4 regions of the Aureimonas mangrovi genome follow, and region 3 is predicted to be linked to each of the others. Evidence: predicted binding sites of a transcription regulator. Region 3 holds the regulator's gene; each other region holds the start of a gene.
What was found. The regulator LexA, encoded in region 3, represses DNA repair genes until DNA is damaged. The targets are predictions, from matches to a motif close to TGTTCNNNNTGTGTTCNG.
Positions count from the first base shown of each region.

Region 1: uvrA (excinuclease ABC subunit UvrA) is a predicted target of LexA. The motif match lies at 3,596-3,613, and genes of this name have one in related genera.
Region 2: recA (recombinase RecA) is a predicted target of LexA. The motif match lies at 3,595-3,612, and genes of this name have one in related genera.
Region 4: H1343_RS07080 (PA0069 family radical SAM protein) is a predicted target of LexA. The motif match lies at 3,686-3,703, and genes of this name have one in related genera.

Region 1 covers NZ_CP059692.1:1,983,259-1,990,506, forward strand. The annotation lists gene gyrA (DNA gyrase subunit A) at 1-1,447, opposite strand, end outside; gene H1343_RS09510 (MarC family protein) at 1,725-2,369, shown strand; gene ssb (single-stranded DNA-binding protein) at 2,498-3,049, opposite strand; gene H1343_RS09520 (VOC family protein) at 3,137-3,565, opposite strand; gene uvrA (excinuclease ABC subunit UvrA) at 3,711-6,629, shown strand; gene H1343_RS09530 (DUF72 domain-containing protein) at 6,626-7,248, shown strand, end outside.
Region 2 covers NZ_CP059692.1:2,102,094-2,109,341, forward strand. The annotation lists gene alaS (alanine--tRNA ligase) at 1-2,296, opposite strand, end outside; gene recA (recombinase RecA) at 2,435-3,502, opposite strand; gene cckA (cell cycle histidine kinase CckA) at 3,734-6,292, opposite strand; gene H1343_RS10025 (flagellar biosynthetic protein FliO) at 6,570-7,248, shown strand, end outside.
Region 3 covers NZ_CP059692.1:1,800,444-1,807,691, reverse strand. The annotation lists gene trpD (anthranilate phosphoribosyltransferase) at 1-991, shown strand, start outside; gene trpC (indole-3-glycerol phosphate synthase TrpC) at 988-1,788, shown strand; gene moaC (cyclic pyranopterin monophosphate synthase MoaC) at 1,785-2,282, shown strand; gene H1343_RS08515 (molybdopterin molybdotransferase MoeA) at 2,279-3,487, shown strand; gene lexA (transcriptional repressor LexA) at 3,558-4,274, shown strand; gene H1343_RS08505 (ComEC/Rec2 family competence protein) at 4,310-6,625, opposite strand; gene gltX (glutamate--tRNA ligase) at 6,780-7,248, shown strand, end outside.
Region 4 covers NZ_CP059692.1:1,525,225-1,532,472, forward strand. The annotation lists gene H1343_RS07055 (F0F1 ATP synthase subunit A) at 1-6, shown strand, start outside; gene H1343_RS07060 (F0F1 ATP synthase subunit C) at 72-296, shown strand; gene H1343_RS07065 (F0F1 ATP synthase subunit B) at 370-999, shown strand; gene H1343_RS07070 (F0F1 ATP synthase subunit B family protein) at 992-1,474, shown strand; gene H1343_RS07075 (ribonuclease HII) at 1,682-2,371, opposite strand; gene H1343_RS07080 (PA0069 family radical SAM protein) at 2,489-3,640, opposite strand; gene H1343_RS07085 (glycosyltransferase family protein) at 3,760-4,284, shown strand; gene moaB (molybdenum cofactor biosynthesis protein B) at 4,281-4,823, opposite strand; gene H1343_RS07095 (4-(cytidine 5'-diphospho)-2-C-methyl-D-erythritol kinase) at 4,810-5,739, opposite strand; gene H1343_RS07100 (tetratricopeptide repeat protein) at 5,751-7,248, opposite strand, start outside.

The DNA.
Region 1 (7,248 bases), 180 kb from region 3:
CGGTCAGCTCTTCCTTGATGATGTCCCGCACGCGGACGCGCGAGGACAGAATGTCGAGATAGTCCTTGATCTCGAGGCCGAGCGTGTTCAGCTCGTCGCCGATCTCGTCGCGGCCGAGCGCCGTCAGGCGCTGCAGGCGAAGGTCTAGGATGGCACGGGCCTGCGCCTCCGAAAGCCGGTAGGTGCCGGCCTCGGAGATGCGGTGGCGCGGGTCGTCGATCAGACGCACCAGCGGGGCCACGTCCTTGGCCTCCCACTCGCGCTCCATCAACTGCTCACGTGCGGTCGCCGGATCCGGCGCGCGGCGGATCAGTGCGATGATCTCGTCGATATTGGCGACAGCGATCGCGAGGCCGACGAGGACGTGGGCGCGTTCACGCGCCTTGCGCAGCAGGAACTTGGTGCGCCGGTTCACCACCTCTTCGCGGAAGGCGATGAAGGCCGACAGCATGTCGACGAGCGTCATCTGCTCGGGCTTGCCGCCGTTCAGCGCCACCATGTTGGCGCCGAAGGACGTCTGCAGCGGCGTAAAGCGGTAGAGCTGGTTCAGGACGACGTCCGACGAAGCGTCGCGCTTCAGCTCGACGACGACGCGGTAGCCGTCGCGGTCGCTCTCGTCGCGGATGTCGGAGATGCCCTCGATGCGCTTGTCGCGCACGAGCTCCGCCATCTTCTCGATCATCGTCGCCTTGTTCACCTGATAGGGAACCTCGGTGACGACGATCGCCTCTCGCTCGCCGCGCATCTGCTCGACATGAACCTTGCCGCGCATCAGGATCGAGCCGCGGCCGGTCGAATAGGCCGACTGGATGCCCGCCCGGCCGAGCACTAGCGCGCCGGTCGGGAAGTCCGGCCCCGGAATGATCTCCATCAACTCCGGCAGCGTGATCGCCGGGTTGTCGATCATGGCGATGCAGCCGTCGACCACTTCGCCGAGATTGTGGGGCGGAATGTTCGTCGCCATGCCGACGGCAATGCCGCCCGAGCCGTTGACGAGAAGGTTCGGCACGCGGGCCGGCAGAACGACCGGCTCGCGCTCGCGTCCGTCGTAATTGTCCTGGAAGTCGACAGTCTCCTTGTCGATGTCGTCCAGCAGCGCTTCGGAGACCTTCTGCAGGCGGCACTCGGTGTAGCGCATGGCCGCCGGCGGATCGCCGTCGATCGAACCGAAATTGCCCTGCCCGTTGATGAGCGGCGCGCGCAGCGACCAATCCTGCGCCATGCGCACCAGCGCCTCGTAGATCGAACTGTCGCCGTGCGGATGGTACTTGCCCATCACTTCGCCGACGACGCCGGCCGACTTGCGGAACGGCCGGTTCCAGGCCAGCCCCATCTCGTTCATCGCGAAGAGCACGCGGCGATGCACCGGCTTCAGCCCATCGCGCACGTCCGGCAGGGCGCGGCTGACGATCACGCTCATGGCGTAATCGAGATAGGACCGCTGCATTTCTTCGATGATGGAAACCGGCTCGATGCCCGTCGGGCGCTCGGGGGTCGGTCGCTTGTCGTCTTCGTCGGCCAAGAGGCTCTTCCGGATGCTTTTGCGTCAGTCAGGGGTATGGAACCTGAAAGTCGGAAGCGCAAGGGTTGCGGCGCGCTTGCTCCCTGCCGCATGAAGGAGCCGTAGCGCTCTTCGCACAACGCCTGTCGCGAGGGGCTATCGTGGCGGTGGCGATCGAGACCGGGACGCCAAGGGCGGTGAACATGCAGGGGGCGATGACGCGATGACCGAACTGCTCCTGAACGGCTTCGTGACGCTCTTCGTCATCATCGATCCGCTGGGCCTCTGTCCACTCTTCCTGGCTTTGACGCCGGGCGCGAGCGCGACTGCGCGTCGGCGCATAGCGCTTCAGGCTTCGATCATCGCATTCGTGATCCTCCTCGTCTTCGCGCTGGCCGGCCTTGCGATCCTCGAATCGCTGGGCATCACGCTCGGCGCCTTTCGAGTCGCCGGCGGCCTGTTCCTCTTCACCATCGCCTTCGAGCTGGTCTTCGAGAAGCGGCAGGAGCGGAAGGGCAAGAGCGCCGAAGCGGCGGTGGAGGACGGTGCGGGAACGTCGGATCACGCCGATGTCGCCGCCTTCCCGATGGCGATCCCGCTGATGGCCGGGCCGGGCGCCATCGCGGCCGTGATCCTCCTGTCGGGCTCCCTGCCCGGCTTTGCCGGACAAGGCGCGCTGGTGGCCGTCATCGCCGTCGTGATGCTGGCGACATTCGGCTTTTTGCTCGTCGCCGATCGTCTCGACAAGCTGATGGGCCGCACCGGCCGCGCGGTGATCACGCGTCTCCTCGGCGTGATTCTCGCAGCGCTGGCCGTGCAGTTCGTCGCCGATGGCGCGGCGGAACTGATCGCGTCAAACCGAAGCTGATCGCTGTCTCACACGGGGCGCGGACCCTCCGATAACGAAATCGACCCGGAGATCGAGACGATCCCGGGCCGATGCCGAATGCGATCTGTCGCTTCCGGCGCGCCTGAACGAGCGCGCCGCATCACGGATCAGAACGGAATTTCGTCGTCGAGATCGCCGCCGCGACCACCACCGCCGCCGCCACGGTCGGACGAACCGCCACCATAACCGCCGCCGCGGTCCGACGATCCACCGCCGTAGCCGCCCCCGCCGGAGCGACCACCGCCGCCACCGCGCTCGTAACCGCCACCGCCGCTCGAACCGCCCTCGAACGAGCCGCCGCCCTCGCCACGTCCGTCCAGCATCTGGAGCTCGCCCCGGAAGCGTTGGAGCACCACTTCCGTCGTGTAGCGCTTCTGGCCAGACTGGTCGTCCCAGGAGCGGGTCTGCAACTGACCCTCGATGTAAACCTTCGAGCCCTTCTTCAGGTACTGCTCGGCCACCTTCACGAGGTTCTCGTTGAAGATGACGACGTTATGCCACTCGGTGCGCTCGCGCCGCTCGCCGGACGCGCGGTCGCGCCAGCTCTCCGAAGTCGCAATGCGCAGGTTGACCACCGCGTCGCCCGAGTTCAGCCGGCGAACTTCCGGGTCGGCCCCGAGATTGCCGACGAGGATGACCTTGTTCACGCTGCCTGCCATGGTGCTGTCTCCTGCGCCCTTTGAAATGTCGCGCGAACCTATGGGCGAGCATGCCCCGATGGAAGCGCCTGCCCGAGCTTTCCCCGTCTATTCCGGAAATTCGATCGTGCCGTCTACGGCGGGCACGAACATCGGCGCGTAGGCAATCTCCCACGGATGACCGTCCAAGTCGGCGAAATAGGCGACATAGCCGCCCCACTCCGTCTCGTTCGCCCCCTTCAAAAGCCTGCCGCCAGCCGCCAGAGCCTCGGCGAGCAACGTCTCGACTTTATCGCGCGAGCGCGTGTTGTAGGCGTGCGTTACGCCACCCGGCATTGGCGTATCGAGGCCCGTGTCACGCGACAATTCGTCCTGCGGATAAAGCGCCAGTCCGGTCCCGCCGAGGCTGAAGAAGGCTATTCCGCTCTGGCTGACGCTCGAGGCACGCCAGCCCAGCGCCTCGTAAAACGCCCTCGCTCTTCCCACATCGGCCACGCCGAGCGTAAGAAGCGTCATTCTCTGTTCGAACACCCGCATGTCTCCTTGAACGCGTTAGATCTTGGCTTTAAGAACATAAAGAGAACATCGAACGCTTTCGGTCAAGCGTCGTTTCGAACCGGTGCTGCATCGACGTCCGGTCGGTGCGGTTCGCGGGGATATCACCAGCTGAGCGGCAGGCTCCATGAAGAACATCATCTCGGTGCGCGGTGCGCGCGAGCACAATTTGAAGAACGTTGACCTCGACCTGCCGAGGGACAGCCTGATCGTGATGACGGGCCTGTCCGGCTCCGGCAAATCCTCGCTCGCCTTCGACACGATCTACGCCGAGGGCCAGCGGCGTTATGTCGAAAGCCTCTCGGCCTATGCGCGCCAGTTCCTGGAGATGACGCAGAAGCCGGATGTCGATCAGATCGACGGCCTGTCGCCCGCCATTTCGATCGAGCAGAAGACCACGTCGAAGAACCCGCGCTCGACGGTCGGCACAGTCACCGAGATCTACGACTATCTGCGCCTTCTCTTCGCGCGCGTCGGCGTTCCCTATTCGCCCGCCACCGGCCTTCCGATCGAAAGCCAGACCGTCAGCCAGATGGTCGATCGCGTGCTGGCGCTTGAGGAAGGCACGCGGCTGATGATCCTCGCGCCAGTCGTGCGCGGCCGCAAGGGCGAGTATCGCAAGGAGCTTGCCGAGTTCCAGAAGAAGGGCTTCCAGCGCGTCAAGATCGACGGGCAGCTCTACGAGATCGCGGACGCGCCGACGCTCGACAAGAAATACAAGCACGACATCGACGTGGTTGTCGATCGCGTGGTCGTTCGAGACGATCTCGGCACGCGCCTGGCCGATTCGATCGAGACCGCGCTCCGCCTGGCCGAAGGGCTGGCCGTGGCCGAGTTCGTCGACAAGCCGCTCGCGGCCTCGGCCGTTGCCGGCGGTGGCGGCGCCAACAAGTCTCTCAACGACACGCACGAGCGCCTGCTCTTCTCGGAGAAGTTCGCCTGTCCGGTCTCTGGCTTCACGATCCCCGAGATCGAGCCGCGGCTGTTCTCCTTCAACAATCCGTTCGGCGCATGTTCGACCTGCGACGGGCTCGGCGCGCAGCAGTCGGTCGACCCGAAGCTCATCGTGCCGGACGAGAACCGCACGTTGAAGGGTGGCGCGATCGCGCCCTGGGCGAAGTCCACCTCGCCCTATTACGCGCAGACGCTCGAGGCGCTCGGGCGCGAATACGGTTTCAAGCAGACCGACAAGTGGTCGGAACTGCCTGCCGCCGCTCAGGACGCCATCCTGAACGGCACCGGCCGCACCAAGATCGAATTCCGCTACAATGACGGGCTTCGCTCCTACAAGACGACCAAGAACTTCGAGGGCATCGTTCCCAACCTTGCCCGGCGATACCGCGAGACCGATTCGGCGTGGTCGCGCGAGGAGATCGAGCGCTACATGTCGGCGACGCCCTGCCCGGCCTGCAAAGGATACCGCTTGAAACCAGAGGCGCTGGCGGTGAAGATCGACGGCCGGCATGTCGGCGAGGTAACCGAACTGTCGATCCGCAAGGCCGTCGCCTGGGCCGAGACGCTGCCCGAGCACTTGACGGCCAAGCAGAACGAGATCGCCGCGCGCATCCTCAAGGAAATCCGCGAGCGCCTGCGCTTCCTGAACGATGTCGGGCTCGATTATCTGACGCTTTCGCGCTCGTCCGGCACGTTGTCGGGCGGTGAATCGCAGCGCATCCGTCTCGCCTCGCAGATCGGCTCCGGGCTGACAGGCGTCCTCTACGTCCTCGACGAGCCCTCCATCGGCCTTCACCAGCGCGACAATGAGAGGCTGCTCGTCACGCTCAAGCACCTGCGCGACATCGGCAACACGGTGATCGTCGTCGAGCACGACGAGGACGCGATCCTCTCGGCCGACCACGTCGTCGATATCGGCCCCGCCGCGGGTGTCCACGGCGGGCAGGTCATCGCGGCGGGCACGCCGGCAGAGATCATGGCGAACCCGGCCTCGCTGACGGGGCGCTATCTCTCGGGCGATCTCGGCGTGCCGGTGCCGACCAAGCGGCGCAAGGCCACCAAGGGAAAAGCGATCAAGGTCGTTGGCGCGCGCGGCAACAATCTCAAGAACGCCTCGGCCGAAATTCCGATGGGGCTGATGACCTGCGTGACGGGCGTGTCCGGCGGCGGAAAGTCGACCTTCCTTATCGAGACGCTGTTCAAGGCAGCTGCCCGGCGCATCTCCGGTGCGCGGGACGTGCCGGCGGATCACGACCGGATCGAGGGGCTGGAACTCCTCGACAAGGTGATCGACATCGACCAGTCGCCTATCGGGCGCACGCCGCGTTCCAATCCGGCCACCTACACCGGCGCCTTCACGCCGATCCGCGACTGGTTCGCCGGGCTGCCGGAGGCGAAGGCGCGCGGCTATCAGCCCGGGCGCTTCTCCTTCAACGTGAAAGGCGGGCGCTGCGAGGCCTGCCAGGGCGACGGCGTCATCAAGATCGAGATGCACTTCCTGCCGGACGTCTACGTGACGTGTGACGTGTGCCACGGCAAACGCTACAATCGCGAGACGCTGGAGGTGACGTTCAAGGAGAAGTCGATCGCCGATGTCCTCGACATGACGGTCGAGGAAGGCGTCGAGTTCTTCGCTGCTGTGCCTTCGATCCGGGACAAGCTGGCGACGCTGAAGGAGGTCGGCCTCGGCTACATCAAGGTCGGCCAGCAGGCGACGACGTTGTCGGGCGGCGAGGCGCAGCGCGTCAAGCTTGCCAAGGAGCTGTCACGCCGCGCGACGGGGCGCACGCTCTATATCCTCGACGAACCGACGACGGGCCTGCATTTCCACGACGTGGCCAAGCTCCTCGAGGTGCTGCATTCGCTCGTCGATCAGGGCAACACGGTCGTTATCATCGAGCACAATCTCGAGGTTATCAAGACGGCCGACCATGTGATCGACATCGGTCCGGAGGGCGGCGACGGCGGCGGCGAAATCGTCGCGACAGGTACGCCGGAGGCCATTGCGAAGGTGGAGCGTTCGCACACGGGACGCTTCCTTGCAGAACTCCTGCAACGACGCCCGGGCCGTCACGCGGAGGCCGCGGAATGAGCGGTGACATCCGAACCGGGATCGGCGGCTGGACGTTCGAGCCATGGGACAAGAGCTTCTACCCGAAGGGATTGGCCAAGAAGCGCCAGCTCGAATATGCCTCGCGCCAGCTTTCGACCATCGAGGTGAACGGCACCTACTATCGCACGCAAACGCCGGAAACCTTCGCCAAGTGGGCGGCGGAAGTGCCGGACGGGTTCGTCTTCGCGCTCAAAGCCTCGCGCTTCTCGACCAACCGCAAAGTGCTGGCGGAAGCCGGCGAATCGGTCGAGCGCTTCATCGGCTCGGGCCTCGCCGAACTCGGCGACCGGCTCGGGCCGATCGTGTGGCAGTTCGCGCCGACCAAGCAGTTCGATCCGGACGATTTCGGCGCTTTCCTCGCGCTCCTGCCGGCGAAGACCGACGGTCTCGCCCTTCACCATGCCGTCGAGGTGCGCAATCCCTCCTTCGTGTCGCAGGATTTCGTCTCGCTGGCGCGCCGGCACGGCGTCGCGATCGTCTACGCCGAACACGAGACCTACCCGGAGATTGCCGATGTCACGGCCGACTTCGTCTATCTGCGTTTGCAGAAGGGACGGGACGAGATCGAGACCGCCTACCCTTCCGACGAACTGGATCA
Region 2 (7,248 bases), 300 kb from region 3:
CGAGCGCCAGGCGCTTTTTCGCTTCCGCAAGTTCACGCTCCATGCGGCGACGCTCCTCGACGAGCGCTTCCACGCGCCTGGGCACGTCCGCCGCGGACACCTTCAACAGGCTCGCGAGCTGGCGCATGCGCTCGTCCTGCTCGCCGAGATAGGCGCGCGCGGCCGCGCCCGTCAGCGCCTCGATACGCCGGACGCCAGCCCCGACCGCGCTTTCGGAGACGACATGAACAAGGCCGATCTCGCCGGTCGAACGGGCGTGCGTGCCGCCGCATAACTCGATCGAGAAGGTCTTGCCGGCCTTCTCGCCCTCCTGCGCCGTGCCCATCGAAACGACACGGACCTCGTCGCCGTACTTCTCGCCGAAGAGTGCCATCGCGCCCGTCTCGATCGCGTCATCGACGGCCATCAGCCGCGTCTCGACCGGCGAGTTCTGCAGGACGATCGCATTCGCCAACCGCTCGACCTCAGCCAGCTCGCCGGCATCCATCGGCTTGGGATGGGAGAAATCGAAGCGCAGGCGATCGGGCGCGACCTGCGAGCCCTTCTGCGCGACATGCGTGCCAAGGATCTCGCGCAGGCCCTCGTGCAGAAGATGCGTCGCCGAATGATTGGCGCGGATTTTCGCCCGGCGAGCGTGGTCGACCTCCAGCTCCAGAGCCGTGCCGACACGCAGCGTTCCCTCGACGACGCGGCCGCGATGCACGAACAGCCCGTCCGCCACCTTTTGCGTATCGGTGACCTCGAAGCGCGCGCCCTCACCCGTCATCGAACCCGTATCGCCGACCTGGCCACCTGACTCGCCGTAAAACGGCGTCTGGTTCAGGACGACCGAAACTTCCTCACCCGCCGCCGCATGCATCACCTCGGCTCCATCGCGCACGAGCGCGGCGACCTGCCCCTCTGCGGTCTCCGTCTCGTAGCCGAGAAATTCCGTCGCCCCGACGCGGTCGCGAATCGGGAACCAGATGCCGTCCGCCGCAGCCTCACCGGAGCCCGCCCAGCTCGCCCGCGCTTCGGCCTTCTGTCGGGCCATCGCATCCTGGAAACCGGACAGATCGACATGGATGCCGCGCGAACGCAGCGCGTCCTGCGTCAGGTCGAGCGGGAAGCCGTAGGTGTCGTAAAGCTTGAACGCCGTCTCGCCGCCGAGCGTGCCGCCTTCCGACAGATCGGCGGTCGCCTCGTTGAGCAGCGTCAGGCCGCGATCGAGCGTCGTCAGGAAGCGCTTCTCCTCGAGCTTCAGCGTCTCGGAAATCAGGCTCTCCGCGCGAACCAGTTCGGGATAGGCGTTGCCCATCTCCGCGACGAGCGTCGGCAGAACTCGGAAGAGCACGGGATCGCGCGCCCCGAGCAGTTTGGCGTGGCGCATGGCGCGGCGCATGATCCGGCGCAGCACATAGCCGCGGCCCTCGTTCGAGGGCAAAACGCCGTCCGCGATCAGGAAGGCCGTCGAACGCAGATGGTCGGCGATCACCCGATGGCTGGCCAGCGCGTCGCCCTCGGCGCGCGAGCCGACCGCTTCCTCGACCGAAGCGATCAGACGCCGGAAGAGGTCCGTCTCGTAGTTCGAGGTCACGCCCTGCAGGATCGCGGCCATGCGCTCGAGGCCCATGCCGGTGTCGATCGACGGGCGCGGCAGATCAAGCCGCTCGTCGGCCGAGATCTGCTCGTACTGCATGAAGACGAGGTTCCAGAACTCGAGGAACCGGTCACCGTCCTCGTCGGGCGATCCCGGAGGACCACCGAAGACGCCCTCGCCCTGGTCGTAGAAGATCTCAGAGCATGGACCACAGGGGCCCGTCTCTCCCATCGACCAGAAATTATCCGAGGTCGGGATGCGGATGATGCGCTCGTCCGAAAAACCCGCGATCGACTTCCACAGACGCGCCGCCTCGTCGTCTTCGGAATAGACGGTGACGAGGAGGCGGCTCTTGTCGAGGCCGAATTCCTTCGTGACCAGATTCCAGGCGAGGCTGATCGCCTCTTCCTTGAAATAGTCGCCGAACGAGAAATTCCCGAGCATCTCGAAGAAGGTGTGGTGCCGGGCGGTGTAGCCGACATTGTCGAGATCGTTGTGCTTGCCACCCGCGCGCACGACCTTCTGGGCCGTCGTCGCGCGGCTGTAGGGGCGCTTCTCGATGCCGGTGAAGACGTTCTTGAACTGCACCATGCCGGCGTTCGTGAACATCAGCGTCGGATCGTTGCGCGGCACCAGCGGCGATGAGGCGACTTTCTCGTGCCCGTTCTTCGCAAAATACTGAAGAAACGCCGAGCGGATCTCGTTCACGCCGTTCATGCCAGGACCTTCATACGCGCAAGGGATGCGGGAAGATGCCGGACGGTCAAGCCGCGCCGGCACCGGCGAGGCTTGTAACGCTCCGCCCCTGGACTGTCCATCACGACGCGGAGCCGCGCCGGCGGCCCTCCTCGCGGATCAGTCCTCCAGCGGGTCTGGGCCGCTCTGGTCGAGAAGCTGCTCGGCGATCAGCCCGGCATTCTGGCGGATCGAGGTCTCGATCTCGTTCGCCACGTCGGGGTTGTCGCGCAGGAACTGCTTGGCGTTCTCGCGGCCCTGCCCGAGCCGCTGCGAGCTGTAGGAGAACCACGCGCCCGACTTCTCGACGATGCCGGACTTCACGCCGAGATCGATGAGTTCGCCCGTCTTTGAGACGCCCTCGCCGTACATGATATCGAATTCGACCTGCTTGAAGGGCGGCGCCAGCTTGTTCTTGACCACCTTCACGCGGGTCTGGTTGCCCGTCACCTCCTCACGGTCCTTGATCGCGCCGATGCGGCGGATGTCGAGGCGCACCGAGGAGTAGAACTTGAGCGCATTGCCGCCGGTCGTCGTCTCCGGATTGCCGAACATAACGCCGATCTTCATGCGGATCTGGTTGATGAAGATGACCATGCACTTGGAGCGCGAGATCGAACCGGTCAGCTTGCGCAGCGCCTGGCTCATCAGGCGGGCCTGCATGCCGGGCAACGAGTCGCCCATCTCGCCCTCGATCTCGGCGCGCGGCGTCAGCGCGGCGACCGAATCGACGACGAGGACGTCGATCGCGCCAGAGCGCACCAGCGTATCGACGATCTCCAGCGCCTGCTCGCCCGTGTCAGGCTGCGAGATCAGGAGGTCTTCGAGATTGACGCCGAGCTTGCGGGCATAGACCGGATCAAGCGCATGTTCCGCATCGACGAAGGCGCAGATGCCGCCGGCCTTCTGGGCCTCGGCGACGGTGTGCAGCGCAAGCGTCGTCTTGCCCGAGCTTTCCGGTCCGTAGATCTCGACGATCCGCCCCTTGGGCAGGCCGCCGATGCCGAGTGCGATGTCGAGCCCGAGCGAGCCGGTCGACACCGTTTCGATGTCGAGCTTCTCGGTCGCGCCGAGGCGCATGATCGAGCCTTTCCCGAAGGCGCGCTCGATCTGCGAAAGCGCTGCGTCGAGGGCTTTTGTCTTGTCCAACGAACTGTCCTCAACGAGACGGAGAGTACTCTGTGCCATGGGGCAGGCTCCTTATTTCACGCGGGACTGAATGGCGCAATCACACCTCGGATAGATGGCATGTACCCTTTTTGTTCCACTTCGGCAAGAGATGTTCCCTTATTGTTCTCGATTAGCATGACTGATTTGCGCGGCGGCCGGTGAGCGGAATTGCCAAGAAAGAGTAAACGCCCGAATCGCTGCGCTCGCATGCCGGCGTCCAGCGCCCCCGCAGGCGGCCCGCCTCGGATGCTACTCGTCGAGCATGTCCTTCACCGCCACCGCAAGCTCTCGCAGCGAGAAAGGCTTGGCGAGGAAGCCGAACTTCTCTCCCTCCGGCAGGTTCTTGGCGAACGCGTCCTCGGCGTAACCGGAGACGAAGATGAACTTCAGATCGGGCCGCGTCTTGCGCATCTCGCGCAGGAGCGAGGGGCCATCCATCTCGGGCATCACCACGTCCGAGACGACGAGATCGATCTGCCCGCCCAGCTCGGCCATCACGTCCAGCGCCTCGACGCCCGAAGAGGCCTCGTGGACCTCGTAGCCGCGCATCTTCAGGGCGCGCACATTGCCCGCGCGCACGTGATCCTCGTCCTCGACGAGCAGGATAGAGGCCGTGCCGGACAGGTCGATCTTGGCCGAGGAGGCGGAGACGGCCGCTGCTGGGATCTCGCGCGCCGGCGCGCTCTCGGCCGGAACGTGGCGCGGCAGAAAGATGCGGAAGGTCGTGCCCTGTCCAAGCGTCGAATCGACGAAGATGAAGCCGCCCGACTGCTTGACGATGCCGTAGACCATCGAGAGGCCGAGGCCGGTGCCCTTGCCGATCTCCTTGGTGGTGAAGAACGGCTCGAAGATGCGCTCGGCGACATCCGCCGGCATGCCGGTTCCCGTGTCCGCCACCTCGACGAGCACGTAGTCCCCCTCGCCGAGTTCCCCGTAGGGCAGACCGGCCGCCTCGGTGGCGGGCACGTTGCGCGTGGAGATGGTGATCGTGCCGCCCTCGACCATCGCGTCGCGTGCATTCTGCACGAGATTGGTGATCACCTGCTCGAACTGGCCGATATCGGCCATAACGGGCCACAGGTCGCGGCCGTGGTGACGCTCGAGCTTCACAAGGTCGCCGACGATCCGCTTCAGGAGAAGATGCATGTCGGCGACGACGTCCGTCAGGCTCAGCATCTTCGGGCGCATGGTCTGGCGGCGCGAGTAGGCCAGCAACTGGCGCACCAGCGAGGCGGCGCGGTTGGCGCTCTGCTTGATCAGAAGAAGGTCCTGGAAGGACGGATCACCCGAGCGGTGATTGAGAAGGAGGAAATCCACCGAGGCGGTGATGATCGTCAGGACGTTGTTGAAGTCGTGCGCGATGCCGCCCGCAAGATTGCCGATCGCCTGCATGCGCTGGGCCTTGGCGAACTGCTCCTCAAGCGCCCGCTGGTCGGTGAAGTCGACGCCGTAGAGGATCACACTGTCGCCCGAGCCGTCCGTCAGGTCGGAAACGGCGCTGAAGTAGAGGCGCACCGAACGTGCGCTCTCACCCGCGAGGTCGACGTCAATGGACGGAATACCCGCCTGCCCGCGCCCGGCAGCCGAAAGCGACTGGCGGATCGGATCCCGGCTGTCGTCGCGCACCGCGTCCTGCAGCGCGACCGACCCGCCCGCCGCCGCCTCGCCGAAGAGCCGCGCGAAGGCCGCGTTGGCGCGGGTCGCTCGACCGTTTTCGTCAAGCGCGGCAATGGCCATGGGCGAAGAGTTGAAGAATCGCGTGAAGCGCAACTCGGCCGCTTCGAGACTGCGGGCGCCGTCCGCTTCCATCGCGCGGTTGAGGACGAGCGTGCGCGTGGGGCCGGGTGCACCGTCAGCGGTCGCCGTATCCTGGCGCAGCAGCCGGACAGGGAAGCGCTGGCCGCTCGTCTTGACGAAGTCGATGTCGAAGACCTGCGTACGCGGCGCGCCCTCCGCCGGGCGGCCGACGGCCGCAGCTTCCGAGCCGGCGAGGTCTTCGAGCGACAACGCGCCCGGCTTGAAGGAGGCGAGATCGACGCCGAGCCAGCTCGCCAGCGTTGCGTTCATATAGGTGAGGCGGCCGTCCTCGGACGCGGCAAAGAAGCCGGCGGGCGCATGGTCGAGATAGTCGATCGCGTGCTGGAGATCCTGGAAGAAACTCTCCTGCTCGCGCCGCTCGGGCGAGATGTCGGTGAGCTGCCAGATGCGCAGGTCGCCGTTCACACCGCCCTTGAGGGGCCGTACGGAGGCGCGATACCAACGAGGGGCGGGATCGCCGCCGCCGGCCAGCGGGCGCGAAAGGCGGAACTCCTCCTGCCCCGCCCCGCCCTCGCGCGCGAGATTGGCCAGCCTGTAAAGCGCTTCGGATGCTTCCGGCTCTCGCGCCAGAAGGCGCTCGAGCGTGCGCACGTCCCCGGCCGTGGCGGCGCCCGTCACCGCCCCATACGCGGCATTGGCGTAGATGATGCGCCCCTTGCGGTCGGTCACGATGGTGCCGTCCGGCAGGCCGTCCATGAAGCCGCGCGCGATGGCATCGTCGGCGCGGCGCGGCGCGAGCTGCACGAGGCCCAGCGCCAGGCCGAACATCGCGATGATGCCGACGATGGCGAGGAAGCCGAAGATCGTCAGGAGCGCGAGCGGCCCGTAGGCATGGCCGAACAGGGCGAGCGTCGCCGAGAAGACGAAGAGGAAGCCGCCGAGGAAGATCAGCCGTCGCATGCCGCCGGCGCGTGCGCCGCGATCGATCAGGGCGCCTTCTCCCGGCACCGGGGTCTCTGCAGGCTCGCGGGCTGGGCTCTGGGCGGGCATCTCGATGGTCATCGTTCCTGCGTGAACTGAAGGCCTCTGGAAGCCCGGTTTGCATCGCCTCCCGCGGCCGCACAAGATCGCCGCGCGCGCGACTCGGAGCCCTGCCCGGTTTGCGCCCGGCAGCTTCGTCCGACATGATGGCAAAGTCCATAGAGGGCGAAACTGACGCCGCCCTTGAAGCCCGGCGCGCGAAAAGCCATGAACGCGGTCCATGAATTTCGATCTTTGCGGCGAGCGCTTTCGATTCGCCTCCGAGGCATAGCAGGAGAGCTATCAGATGCAAGACTGGTTGGCCGGCATCGTGGGTGAAGGCGCGGCGCCGATCGTGTCCTTTATCCTGGCCGCCGTCATCGTGCTCGCCGTCGTGGTCATTGTGCTCGGCCTGATGCGCCGCATGATGGGCGGGCGCATCGGCATCGGCGGCTCTCAGGCACCGAGGCTCGCGATCGTCGACGTGACCGGCGTCGACCAGCGCCGCAAGCTGGTGCTGGTGCGCCGCGACGGGGTGGAACACCTCCTCCTGATCGGCGGCCAGAACGACCTCGTTGTCGAGGCCCATATCGGCCGGGCGCCGCCGCAGCCGCGCGGCGCACGCGTGGAGCCGGGTTTCGCGCAGCCGCCCCGTCCAGCACAGGCACCGGCACCCGCACCGGCCAGCGCTCCGATTCCCGTCGCGGCGGCCGCCGCGACGCAGCGTCCGCGCACCGTGGAGCGGACGCCTGAGCCGACGGTCGATATGCACGGCCCTGTGGCGTCCGCTCGCGGGCCACAGAATGCCAAACAGGACACTAGGAACGAAGACGCCTCCGTGCGCATGCGCGAAGAGCCTCGTCTCCCGGTCGCCCCGAAGGTAGAGCCGGTCGTTTCGGCGGAAGCGCGCACTGCGAACGTTGTGCCGCCCGTCGCAGCCCCCGCGGCGGCCCCTTCCCGGCCGCAGCCGTCATCGGCCCCGGCCA
Region 3 (7,248 bases):
GGGCGAGGCGCTGTCGCGCGCCGATTCGGCCGCCGCCTTCGCGGTGATGATGTCGGGCGAGGCGACGCCGTCGCAGATCGGCGGCTTCCTCATGGCGCTGCGCGTGCGCGGCGAGACGGTCGACGAGATCGCCGGCGCCGTCGACGTGATGCGTGCCAACATGGCGCGGGTCGAAGCCCCCGAAGGCGCCGTCGACATCGTCGGCACGGGCGGCGACCATGCGGGCACGCTGAACATCTCCACCTGCGCGGCGCTCGTCGTAGCCGGCTGCGGCGTCGTCGTCGCCAAGCACGGCAACCGTGCCCTTTCCTCGAAATCGGGCGCGGCAGACGTGCTGGCCGCGCTCGGCGTCGATGTCGACCTCAAGCCGCAGGCGATCTCGCGCGTCGTCGCCAAGGCGGGCCTCGCCTTCATGTTCGCGCCCACACACCATTCGGCCATGCGCTTCGTCGGTCCGAGCCGCGTCGAGCTCGGCACGCGCACGGTGTTCAACATCCTCGGCCCGCTCGCCAACCCCGCCAGCGTCGATCGTCTGCTCGTCGGTGTGTTCTCGTCCGAATGGGTCGTCCCGATCGCCGAGACGCTTCGCGCGCTCGGCGCGCGCCATGCTTGGGTGGTCCACGGCGACGGCCTCGACGAGATGACCGTCTGCGGGACGACCGAGGTCGCCGAGTTGAAGGACGGGCGCACCAAGACCTTCTCGATCGACGCTGCGGATTTCGGCCTTCCCCGTCGCGATATCGCCGAGATCAAAGGCGGCGATGCGGCCGCCAATGCGCAGGCCCTGCGGGACGTCCTCGCCGGTGCGGAAAGCGGCTATCGCGACATCGTGCTTCTGAACGCAGGCGGCGCCCTCGTCGTCGCCGGCGAAGCGGCCGACCTTGCCGAAGGCATCGCGATGGCGTCAAAGTCGATCGACAGCGGCGCAGCGCGCGCCGCGCTCGACCGCCTCGTTGCCGCAACGAAGGAAGAGGCAGGAACGGCCCGATGAGCGACATTCTCTCCCGGATCGAGGCCTACAAGCGCGAGGAGATCGCCGCAGCCAAGGCGATCCGCAGCCTCGCCGACCTCGAGCGCGCCGTCGTCACGCGTGACGCGCCGCGCGGCTTTCATGCCGCGCTCCGAAGGCGCGTGGCGAAGGGCGATTTCGCGCTGATCGCGGAAGTGAAGAAGGCGAGCCCCTCCAAGGGCCTGATCCGCGAGGATTTCGATCCGCCGGCGCTCGCCCGTGCCTACGAAACGGGCGGAGCGGCCTGCCTCAGCGTCCTGACCGACGCGCCGTCCTTTCAGGGCGAACCATCCTTCCTCACCGCCGCGCGCGACGCGACCGCCCTGCCCGCGCTGCGCAAGGATTTCATGTTCGACACCTATCAGGTCGCGGAAGCGCGCGCCTGGGGCGCGGACGCGATCCTCGTTATCATGGCGGCGGTTGACGACGCGCTGGCAGCTGACCTCGAGGCCAGCGCAAGCCATTACGGCCTCGATGTTCTGATCGAGGTTCACGACGAAGCCGAGATGGAGCGCGCCCTGCGCCTTGCTTCGCCGCTGATCGGCATCAACAACCGTGACCTGCGCAGCTTTAAGACAGATCTGGCCGTCAGCGAACGCCTCGTTCGCCTCGTTCCCGAAGGGCGGCTCGTCGTCGGCGAAAGCGGCATCAACACGGCTGCCGATTGCGCCCGCCTCTCACGTGCCGGTATCGACACGTTCCTCGTCGGGGAAAGCCTCATGCGCCAGAGCGACGTGACCGCCGCGACGCAGGCCCTTCTTCGCCGCGAGGCCGCATGAACGAGACGCGCCTCACCCATCTCGACGCCACCGGCGCCGCTTCGATGGTCGATGTCGGTGAGAAGGCGGAGACGGCGCGCGCGGCGACCGCCGAAGGCCTCGTTCTGATGCGGCCCGAGACGCTGGAGCTCATCCGCACGGGCCAGGCCGCAAAGGGTGATGTCGTCGCGATCGCCCGCATCGCCGGCATCATGGGTGCCAAGAAGACGTCTGAACTGATTCCTCTCTGCCATCCTCTGATGCTAGAGAAGGTCGGCGTCGAAATATCGATCGAACCGGCGCTTCCGGGCCTGCGCGTGAGCGCGACGGCCAAGGTCGGCGGCAAGACGGGGGTTGAGATGGAGGCCCTGACCGCCGTCTCAGTCGCGTGCCTCACCATCTACGACATGGCGAAAGCGGTGGACCGATCGATGGAAATCTCCGGCATCCGCCTCCTCCACAAAGCCGGCGGGCGCTCAGGAGAGTGGCGATACGGCGAGGGCTCGGTCTCGTGAGCCTTCTGCCGGTCGAGGACGCGCTCGAGCGGCTGCTTCGCGACGCGATTGCCATCGGCGGCACAGAAGAGCTGCCGCTTCGCGCGGCGGCGGGCCGCATCCTCGCTGAGACCGTCGTCGCGCACCGCACCCAGCCCGATTTCGACGCGTCGGCGATGGACGGATATGCCGTGCGCGCCGAGGACGTCCGCGTCGGCACGCCGCTTCGGCTGATTGGCGCTTCCGCTGCGGGCAACGCGTTCGAGAGACAGTTGGGCCCCGGCGAAGCCGTTCGCATTTTCACCGGCGCGCCGGTTCCCCCCGGCGCGAATGCAGTGCTCATTCAGGAAAACACCGCCCGGCCGGACGAGGCTTCGGTTATCCCGACGCAGCCGATCACGCAAGGAAGTCACATCCGCCCGGCCGGCAACGACTTCCGCGAAGGCGGAACGCTGGTCGAGGCCGGAACGCGGCTCGGTGCCGGCACCCTCGCGCTCGCAGCCAGCGGCGGGCATCCGAGCCTGACGGTCCTTCGCAGACCGCGCGTGGCGGTTCTGGCGACGGGCGACGAACTCGTCCCGCCCGGTGAGCCTGTCGGCCCCGCGCAGATCGTCGCCTCCAACACCTACGGCATCATGGCGCTCGCGGAGGCGAACGGCGCCGAGGTGATCGATCTCGGCATCGCGCCGGATAGGATGGACGCTTTGACGGCGCGCATCGACGAGGCCGTCCGGCAAGACGCAGACATCCTCGTGACGATCGGCGGGGCCTCGGTCGGGGACCACGATCTCGTCGCGCGCGCGCTGGAAGCATCCGGCGTTTCCCTCGACTTCTGGAAGGTCGCGATGCGGCCCGGAAAGCCATTGATGGCCGGGCGCCGCGGGCCGATGTGGGTCCTCGGGCTGCCGGGCAACCCGGCATCGAGCATGGTGACGGCGACGCTGTTCCTGCGCCCGCTCCTGCGCCGCCTCGCCGGCCTGGACGACGCTCCAGGCTTTCGCAAAGGCATCCTCGCCACCGACCTGCCGGCCAACGACCATCGCGCCGAGTTCATGCGTGCGAGGATCGAAAGCGGCGACGGCGAGAGGCCGACGATCCGTCCGCTCCCCCGGCAGGACTCCTCGCTCCTCTCCGTCTACGCCGGCGCCACGGCGCTCCTGCTGCGCCCAGCGAACGCGCAGGCAGCGCGCGCGGGAGACGAATGCAGCTATCTTCCACTCGACTGACGCTTGCGGAACACAAACAGAACAGATAGCTTTGTTCAGGTTTTGTTTTTGATTCGTCCGGGGCGCACGTATGCTGACGCGCAAGCAGCACGATCTCTTGATCTTCATCAACGATCGGCTGCAGGCGGCCGGCGTTCCGCCGTCCTTCGACGAAATGAAGGACGCTCTCGAATTGAAGTCGAAGAGCGGCATTCACCGGCTTATCACGGCTCTGGAGGAACGAGGCTTCATTCGCCGTCTTCCGAACCGGGCCCGCGCATTGGAAATTCTACGGTTGCCGGAGGGCGCGGCAGCCAAGGCTCCACCACGTCCGCAGGCTGGCTTCCGACCCAGCATCGTCGGTGGCTCTCGGGCTCCGGCCGTCGAGGAGGCCCGACCGACCCGGATCGCGGAGGCCGCGAACGACATCGTCAGTATCCCGGTGATGGGGCGCATCGCTGCCGGCGTTCCGATCTCGGCGATCCAGCACAACACACGCAGCGTTGCGCTGCCGCCCGACATGATCGGCCAGGGCGAACATTACGCACTCGACGTCGCGGGCGATTCGATGATCGAGGCCGGCATTCTGGACGGAGATACGGTGGTCATCCGCCGCGCGGATACAGCAAGCCCCGGTGACATCGTCGTCGCCCTCGTGGACGACGAAGAGGCGACGCTCAAGCGCTTCCGTCGCAAAGGCGATCGCATCGCGCTGGAGGCCGCGAACCCGGCCTATGAAACGCGTATCTTCGGCGCCGATCAGGTGAAGGTGCAGGGCCGCCTCGTCGGATTGATCCGCCGTTACTGAGCCGGGGCGCTGCCTGGCAGTTCTCGCCTGCCAAGCTATTCGGCCACGGCTGGCGTGGTCGCGTTGGCGACATCGCCCCTATCACCAGCATCGACATCGCTGGCGTCGACATTGCCGGCATTCGGGTTGCGCCAGTATTCCGGCCATGATGCAAGACGGTGGAGGTTCCACTCGTGCGGCTCGTCCGGAACCGCGCGACGAATCCGAAGTGCGCCATCGCTCGGCAGGCGGCCATCGAAGGCAAGCGAGCCGCTGGCGCGCAGAGTCCGCAGCGTCACCAGATGCGCGCCGGATCGGCATTGTGAGAGCCTGATCGCGCGCGCGACGATGGCGATGTCTGTCGTGTCACAGAGAAGCCCGGTCTTCTCGTAGTCTTCCGTCCAGCCGATCGAGAGGCCTGAGTGTGTGACGGCCCGGCACACGCCGTCCTCTCCACATGCGAAGGGCTGGAAGAGAGGATCGGGTCGGGCGCTCGGCGCAGCGGTGTCGCCCGACAATACCGCGAACCGCTCTTGCGGGAACGCCCTTTCCCACTGGTCGGCAACGAAGCGGTTCGGGCGCTCGCGCAAATGGTGCAACCGCCCTTCCGAATCGATCAGAGCGACCTGCTTTCCATCCTCGAAGACAAGGAGTTCCGGCGGCGGCGCTTTGCTGCTCGCCAGCCAGAGTCCAGCAACCGCGAGCGGCACGCAGACCCATCTCAGACGGCTCGCGAGAAAGCAGGCTGCCAGCAGCGCAGCTGTAAGGATGACCAGCGCGAGCGGCGAGATGATCCCGGTTGCATGGTCCGGAAAGCGTTCGGCCAGCCACCGCGCCATCTCGAACACGGCCGTCAGGCCGTATCCCATGAGCCTGAGTAGCGGTCCGTCAAGCCCGAAGGGCATGACCAACACCGAAACGAGCGCAAGCGGCATGATCCAGAACGAGAAGAGCGGCATCACAGCCACGTTGGCGATCAGGCTGCCGAGGGTTGCCGCCCGCTGAAAGTGGTAGGCGCCGTAAATGGCCGTCGCCGCGCCAGCGATGATGGCCGTCAGGGCCAACCCGCCGATGGCGAGGAGGATGCCGGCAAGAAGCCCGCGATCGCGGCGCGGGCGTTTGTCACCAGCCCGGCGCGCGCTCCACCAGCGTGTGATGGCGCCATACGCGCCGACGAGCGCGGCCGTCGCCGCGAAGGACATCTGGAAGCTCGCCGTGACCACCTGGTGCGGGTTGAGCGCCATGACGATGATGCCGGCGATGGCGACGTTTCGGAGCGTCAGCGCCGGCCTGTCGAGCATCACGGCGCCCAGCATGATGGCGAGCATGATGTAGGAGCGCAGCGTCGCGACGTTCTCGCCCGCGATCATGAGATACCCCGTCGCGACGAGGAAGGCGGCGGCCGCTGCGATTTTCTTGCCGGGCACGCGAAGCGCCATAGCCGGCCAGGCTGCGATAACCGCCCTGATGGACAGCATCGCGAAACCCGCCACCAGCGCCATGTGGAAGCCGGAGATAGACAGGACATGCGCAAGCCCCGTGATGCGGAGCCATTCGTTGATTTCGTCCGGGATCGCGGTGCGCGCCCCCGTAACCAGTGCTGCCGCGACCGCCCCTTCCGGCCCGCCGATCGCCGTGCGGATGCGCTCGGTCACCTCGACGCGCAGCGCTGCGATCCGCTGTGCGAGGTCGAGCGAGGCGGGCCGGGCCGCAGCCTCCGGCGCGCCGAGCGAGAAACCGTAGGCGCCGAGCCCTGAGAAAAAGGGCGTGAAGACGAAGTCGTGCGCACCGGGTATCGCCGGCCCCGGCGGCGGGCGCAGGCGCACGAGCCCCTCATAGATGCCGCCCACCGGTATCGGCTCATGTCGGCTGGAGACCACGATGCGCACACGCTCGGGCGGGCGCGACAGGACCGGGCGCTCGGTGGAAAGGACGTCGAGGACGTAGCGGTAGCGACCTCGTTCGTCCGCCTCACGCCAGACGACACGCCCTTCCAGGCGCACCGTCGCCTCGCCCGAAAAGATCGTGGTCTGCGCGCGCCCGACCTCCCATTCAGCAAGGCCGGCGCCTCCGAGGCCGCAAGCGAGAAGCAGGGCCAGGGCGCGAAGGCCGGATGGCATGCGCGGTGTCAGCACCACGGCGAGCGCGAGCGGAATGCCAACCAGTACGACGGCCCAACCCGGTCGCATATCGGCACCGTAGAAAAGCGCGATTCCCAGAATCAGGCCGAGCGGAACGAGGAAGAAGGCGGTGCGCCGCTCCGCTTCGACGGCGATCTGGACGGCGAACCAAGCTCGAAGGCGATAGCGATCCTGATCCCACGGCTGTCCGCGGGCGCCGGTCCATGTCGAGGCGGCGTCCCCAACGCCCATTGCCGTCCCCTCGTCGACGCCGGCGTCCCGGCTCCCCCTTCACATGCTACACGGGTTGGGGCAAAAGCCGAGCGAAAAGCGCCGTGGTCCGCCGTGCGGGCGAAGCGCACAAGGGCGCGCGGGCGCGCCGAACCCTTCCGCTTCTGGAGCCGCAATGACCGACCGCGTCGTCACCCGTTTCGCCCCCTCGCCCACCGGCTTCCTGCATATCGGCGGGGCGCGCACGGCGCTCTTCAACTGGCTCTACGCGCGCCACACCGGCGGCAAGATGCTCCTTCGCATCGAGGATACAGACCGCGAGCGCTCGACCGAAGCGGCGGTGACGGCGATCATCGAGGGCCTCGACTGGCTGGGTCTCACCGCGGACGGACCGCCCGTCTCGCAGTTCGAGCGGGCCGCGCGCCACCGGGCGGTCGCCGAGGAGATGGTGGCGCGCGGCAACGCCTACTATTGCTACGCAAGCCAGGCCGAACTCGAAGAGATGCGCGAGAAGGCGAAAGCCGAGAAGCGCCCCCCTCGCTACGACGGGCGCTGGCGCGATCGCGATCCCGCCGAGGCGCCTTCGGGCGTCAAGCCGGTCGTCCGTCTGAGGGCACCGCTCGACGGCGAGACGATCGTGCGCG
Region 4 (7,248 bases), 280 kb from region 3:
CACTGATCTTCCGCACCGCGCGGCCTGAGGCTGCGTGACTATCCCGCACGATCCCATTGAAGGAGTTTGACATGGAAGCGGACGCTGCACGTTACATTGGCGCTGGCCTGGCCTGTTTCGGCATGGCCGGTACGGCTCTGGCCCTCGGCAACATCTTCTCGAGCTTCCTGACGGGCGCCCTGCGCAATCCGTCGGCTGCCGACGGTCAGTTCGGCCGCCTCGTCTTCGGCTTCGCCGTGACCGAGGCTCTCGGCATCTTCTCGCTGCTGATCGCGCTGCTCCTCCTCTTCGTCTGATCGAAGTCGAGAAAGAGGATCGTGTTTCCGGCCGCCCGTTCGGGGCGGCCGGTCAGTTTCGCCGGAGTGACAGATGTTTGTCCGTGACGCGCAAGCGCAGACAAGTGAGCCGGACGTCGGCGGGGCGCACACCCTGACTGATTCACCGACACCGCCGACCGCGGAAGCCATCGGGCTTCACGAGGAGGAGGTGGGCGGATTCCCGCCGCTGGAGAGCGAATTCTTCGCATCCCAGCTTCTCTGGCTCGCAATCACCTTCGGCCTTCTCTACTGGGTGATGTCGAAGACGCTGGTTCCGCGTCTGTCCGGCATCATCGAGAACCGTCAGGACCGGATCGCGCTCGACATCGACGCCGCAGAGCGCATGCGCGCCGACGCGGACGCCGCTCAGGCTGCATACGAGCAGGATTTGGCGGAGGCGCGCGAGCGCTCTCACAAGATCGCGTCGGACGCGCGCGACGCGGCCAAGGCGGAGGCGGAAGCCGAGCGCAAGAGATCGGAGGCCGAACTTGACGCCAGGCTCGAAGCCGCGCAGGTGAGGATCGGCGAGATCAAGGCGAAGGCTCTGGCCGACGTCGACGCGATCGCCGAGGAGACTGCCGAGGCGATCCTCAACGAACTCACCGGACTGAACGTCACGCGCGAGGAAGTCGCCGCCGCCGTTCGAGAGACCGGAATGGGCCAGGAGGCGCGTCATGCTTGAGGATTCCAGTTTCTGGGCCCTTGTCGGCCTCATTCTCTTCCTCGCGCTGATCGCCTATCTCGGTGCGCCGAAGATGATCGCCAAGTCGCTCGACGGGCGTGCGGAGCGCATTCGCCGCGAGCTGGACGAGGCGCGCGACCTGAAGGAAGAAGCCAAGCAGCAGCTTGCCGAGTATCAGCGCCGGCGCCGTGAAGCGGAGGCCGAAGCACGCGAGATCGTCGCAGGAGCCGAGCGGGAGGCCAAGGCAATTCTCGACGAGGCACGCAGCAAGAGCCACGATTACATCGAGCGCCGCACGCGCTCGGCTGAGATGAAGATCGCCCAGGCCGAGAACGATGCCATCGCGGAAGTTCGCGCTTCTGCCGTCAATCTCGCGATCGATGCGGCAACGCGGGTGATCTCGCAAAAGGATGCGGGCGCCGACCCGGCGATGACGCAGAAGTCGATCGAGGAGATCCGCCGCCGCCTGAACTAGGCTTCGGTCGATACCCTGATCAATGAGAGCGCCGGTCCAGAGGGCCGGCGTTTTGCGTTTTGCGTCGGAGTAAGGGCGGGCTGGGGTGAGGCGCTGCGGCACGGCCAACCCCAACGGCCGAGGCTTCGGAAGCAGGTACGGCGTTTTGTTCTCCCGCGTCCACCACGATCAGCCGATGGCATCGGGTTCGAGGCAGCCGACGATCGGTCAGATCAGGAGGGGCTCTTCCTGGCGAATGGGCCGGAAGCTCATGCGGTGGAAGGGGCAAGGGCCATGCCGCAGCAGTGCCTCGAGATGCGGCGGCGTCGCATAGCCCATGTGGCGACTGAACCCATAGTTCGGAAAGCGCGCGCAGAGCCGCGTCATGATCCGGTCTCGCGCGACCTTGGCGACGATCGAGGCCGCCGCAATCGACAGCGAGCGCGCATCGCCTCCGACGATGGCCGAGCCCTCGCGCAGGAGCGGTGAGGGGACGTCGCGGCCGTCGATCAGGACATGGCAGGGGCGCGTGCCGAGACCGCGCGCGGCTCGCACCATCGCCAGCAGCGTCGCTTGCCGGATGTTCAGAGTGTCGATCTCGATCGCGCTCGCGGAGGCGATCGAGACGCTTGCCCAGCGCAGGATCTCCGGGAACAGCCGTTCGCGGTCCGCCGCATCGAGTTTCTTCGAATCGTTCAGCCCATCAGGCACGTTGAGTGGGTCGAGGATAGCCGCTGCCGTCACCACCGGCCCGGCGAGGGGGCCGCGTCCGGCCTCGTCCACCCCCGCGACGATGCGTGCGCCCCGCGCCCGGCGCTCATCCTCAAGCGAAAAGTCAGGTACAGTCGTTGCGGCAGGCGCGCGACGAGCGCGAGCGGTCGACGAATTGCGCGGAGAATCGGGTCGAAGGAAAGCCATGGTGCGGCGAGGCTCCTCCATCGCCCGATTCTCCGCAAGCCTTTCCCGCCGATGAAGCGGGAAAGGCGGCACCGGCCGCGTCGAGGAACGCGGACGGCGATCGGCATGCCGGTCTTCTCAAAGCAGTGCCAGCTGGACGCCAGCCCCCTTCGGAGCCGTGAAAAGGTCGGTGCGCAGAGCGGTGCGTCGTTCGTTCAGGCCGAGACGGCGAGCGGCGAGTTCAAAGCGTCGCCGGATTTGCATGGCGTACGGGCCCGTGCCGCGCATGCGCTTGCCCCATTCGGCGTCGTAGTCCTTGCCGTCCCGCATCGAGCGCAGGAGTGAGAGCACGTGCCGGTAGCGATCCGGGTAATGCTGCAGGAGCCAGTCCTTGAAGATCGGCGAAACCTCCAGCGGCAGGCGCAGCAGCACATAGCCCGCCTCGCGGGTGCCGGCTTCGCGCGCAGCCTCCAGAAGTCGCTCGATCTCGCTGTCCGTCAGCCCGGGGATGATCGGCGCCGTCATCACCATCGTCGGTACGCCCGCCTCGCTGAGTGCCTTCACAGCCTCCAGCCGCCGCGTCGGCGTGGCGGCGCGCGGCTCCATCGTGCGGGCGAGCCGCCGATCGAGCGTCGTCACCGACATGGCCACCTTCGCGAGGCCCCTGGACGCCATGCGCGACAGGATGTCGATGTCACGCATGACAAGCGCCGACTTCGTCACGATGCCGACCGGGTGGTTCGCGGCCTCCAGCACCTCGAGGATCTCGCGCATGATGCCGTAGCGCTTTTCGATGGGCTGGTAGGGGTCGGTGTTGGTACCGATCGCGATCGTGCGGACCTCGTAGCCGGGCTTGGAAAGCTCGGCCTCGAGGAGCGATGCCGCGCCCGGCTTTGCGAAGAGCTTCGATTCGAAATCGACGCCCGGCGACAGGCCCATATAGGCATGTGTGGGGCGGGCGAAGCAGTAGACGCAGCCGTGTTCGCAGCCGCGATAGGGGTTGATCGAGCGGTCGAAGGAAATGTCCGGAGAGGTATTGCGGGTGATGATCGTGCGTGGCCGCTCGACCTGAACGTCGGTCTTGAAGGCCGGTAGGTCTTCCAGCGAACTCCAGCCGTCGTCAAAGCTGGAGCGGGCGAAGGGTTCGAAACGCCCGCTCGGATTGATGCCGGCACCGCGCCCGCGCCTTCGCGCGGGGTCGATCCGTGTCCGCGCCAGCATCCGATTGGCGATCTCGACTCCATCGCTCTGCGCAAAGGCCGCGCGATCCGCTGCCATGATCTCCTGCATCAGAGGCACTCCCTCGGTGTGTTAACGAAGTCCTAACGCCGGAGGGAGAACAATACAAGAACAAAAGGGTTCCGTGGCGCAGCGCTGGCCTCGCTTGTTCCGTTGCGTTATCGAGGGACATGGTCAGCGCTTTTCTGGAAATGCGGGACAATGACGCCGCCGCGCTCGGCATGACGCTGGCATCGCTCGTGCCCGGCGCCGTGGAAGGCGTACTGCGCGAAGTCGTCATACTCGATGCCGGCATGGGAGCCGATGTGAGAGCCGTCGCCGAACACGCGGGCTGCGTGGTGCGCCCCGTCGACGAGCTCGAGGGGGCGCTCCACGGTGCAAAAGGGGAGTGGGTGCTTCTTCTGGAACCCGGTGCGACCCTGATGCCGGGCTGGGCCGAGGCTTTGGGGACGACGGTCGCGGCCGCTGGCGATGCATGCCGCCTCACGAACGAGGATCGTTCCCTCATCGCGCGGCTGTCGGACATGACGGCCCGAAAACGGCCGTGGCGGCTCGGCCTCGTGATGCGTCGGCGGGTCCTGTGCGATCGTGCGCGCTCGGGCCGCGTCAGTCTCGTCGAATTGACCAGAGCCGTCCGCGCCGGTCCCGTGCCAGCACTGATCCGGCCTGCGAGAAGACCGGCGGCGGGTCTTTAGGCCGACCGACCGCCCCTTCGCAGATGCTCGTCGAGGCGCGGCATGATCTCGACGAAGTTGCAGGGCCGATGACGATAGTCGAGCTGGTCCTTGAGGATATGGGCCCACGCATCGCGGCAGGCGCCGGGCGAGCCCGGCAGCACGAACACGAAGGTTGCGCGTAGGACGCCGGCCGTTGCGCGGGACTGGATGGTCGAGGCGCCGATCGTCTCGAACGAGATGCGATGGAAGATCGCGGAGAAGCCATCCATGCGCTTCTCGAAGAGTGGCTCCAAGGCTTCGGGCGTCACGTCTCGGCCGGTGAAGCCGGTGCCGCCGGTGGTGATGACGACATCCACCGCCGGATCGTCGGCCCAGCCGTTCACGGCGTCACGGATCGCCTCCACGTCGTCGGCCACGATGCGGCGTTCCGCCACCCGATGGCCGGCTTCCGTCAAAAGGCTTTCCAGCGTGTCGCCGGAGCGATCGTCGGCGGCCGTGCGCGTATCGGATACCGTCAGAACCGCGATGGAAAGCGGCAGGAAATCACGATCGCTCATCACCTGGCCTTGCGTTGCCGCAGGTCGTCGCAACGACCCACCATTGCGGGAAGGTGCGGGCGAGGGCACCCGCTGCCTCATCGGCCTCCTCCATCGTCTGGAAGAGGCCGAACACGGTGGCGCCGGAGCCGGACATCCGCGACAATGCCGCGCCACTCGTCGTGAGGGCCGCGAGCGCTTCGCCGATGGCGGGAGCGATGGACAAAGCTGGCTGCGTCAAATCGTTTCGGCAGCTGCGAAGGTAGCCGACAAGCGCTTCGGCGTCCCGGAACCCATCGCCGGGTAGAGCCGCCGGCAAAGCGTTGTTGCGGTCCATGAGGCCTGCGAAGACTGCGCGCGTTTCCACAGGAACGCCGGGATTGACGAGGACGACCGGCATCCGTCCGAAGGCGGCGACGGGCTCGACCATCTCGCCGATCCCACTGACTCGTGCGGCGAAGCCATCGAGGCACATCGGCACGTCGGCGCCAAGGGTCACCGCCTCCCGGGCGACGGCGTCGCGCAGATGCGGGTGATCGGCGAGAAGGATGGACAAAAGCGCTGCTGCATCGGCTGAGCCGCCACCGACGCCGGAGGCGACGGGCAGCCGTTTTTCGAGGTGGATCGCGAGCGGCGGGATCGTATCACCGGCTTGTTCGGCGATCCGCCTCGCGAGCCGCAGTGCCCTGAGAACGAGATTGTCGTCGTCCGCCGAAAGACCCGCGGAGAAAGCCCCGACGATCGTCAGGCGGTCGGCGTGCGAGGGTTCGATGGTCAGTTCGTCGCCGTGGTCGGCGAAGGCGACGAGACCGTCGATCCGGTGATAGCCGTCCTCGCGAAGCCCCACGACATGCAGAGACAAATTGATCTTGGCGGGCGCGCGGATCGCCTTTGTGCCGATCTTCGTCGCCTCGGGCGCGAGCGCGTCCGCTTCCATTGCGGCGTTCCTTACTGCGCCGGCTGCGTGCCCTCGGCGCGCTCCTCGGGCGCCTGCGGCTCCGTCTGGTCCTGGTAGGAGGGCGTGACGTCTGAGCCGACGGGACCGAGACCCTCGTCCAGCTTGACGCGGATCTTCTCGGCAACGTCTTCTTCCGGCGCCGGGTTGGCGTTCAAGGCCCGTTCCCACTGGAAGCGGGCCTCGCGCTGACGCCCCACCCGCCAGTAGGCGTCGCCCAGATGATCGTTGATCGTCGGGTCGGACGGCGTGATCAGGACGGCGCGCTCAAGCTCCTCGACGGCCTCGTCGAAACGCTGGAGACGATAATAGGCCCAGCCGAGAGAATCGATGATGTAGCCGTCATTCGGGCGCAGATCGACGGCTGTGCGGATCATCTCGAGGCCCTCCTCGAGATTGCGGTTCATGTCGACCCAGGAATAGCCGAGATAATTCAGGACCTGCGGCTGATCAGGCGAGAGCTCGAGAGCCCGTCTAAAGTTCGGCTCGGCGCGGTCCCACTCTTTCAGGCGCTCATAGGCGATGCCGCGCTGGTAGTAGATGTTCCAGTTGTTGGCACCGTCCTCGGGCGCGATCTCGATCGCACGCTCCAGAACTTCGGCTGCCCGCCGATAGTCCCTGTTCGCGGACAGGACGTCGGCGAACGCGAGATGGGCCTGCAGATCGTCCGGATAGTCCGCAACCGCCCTTTCCAGATGGTCTCGAGCCTCCTCCTTGCGGTCGGCGTACCAAAGGTCGAGGCCCATCTGGAGCTCGGCCGTGCGCCGGTAGGGCGAAGTGGTCGGCACCTGCTCGTAGTAGGCGATCGCGGCGTCGATCCGCCCCGCACGCTCGGCGATGCCGGCCAACGCAGTCAGAAGCTTGGGCGAGGTCTCGTCTGCGACCGCGTCGGCGAACTGGAAATAAAGGAGTGCGACCTGCTGGCCTTCGCCACGGTTGATCGCCTGACCTAGGATGTAGAGGGCCTCCGACGCGCCGTCGCGGGCACTCCTGACGGGCGCGGCGATCGACTCGCGCAGAGCTGCGTCGTCGTCTCCGGCGGCCTCGATCTTCGCTTCGAGCGACAGGAGCGGATCGTAGGTTGGGGCAAGTTCCAGTCCGCGCTGTGCAGCCGCGAGCGCCGCCTCGCGGTCCCCGGCACGCGCCTCGATCTGCGTCAGTGCCTCGGCTGCGGCGAGATAGGCGTCCGGTGAGGTCTGCACCGAGGTGCGGTCGTCGAGGAGGACGTTCAGAATGCGCCGCGCCTCGTCGTCCTGCCCGTCGAGCGAGGCCATCAGTGCGCGCTGGTAGAGGTTGAAGATCGGGAACCACGGCGGCCCGTTGATCTCGTCGACGCGCTGCATGGCATCCGAGACCCGTCCGTCGCCAGCTTCGGCCCAGGCTGCGAGATGGCCGATGAGGAGCTGATCCAGCTCGCTCGGCTCTTCGATGGCGAGCCGTTCGATCGCTTCGGAGGCACGCCCGTCACGAAGAGCGGCGATGCCGAGGGCG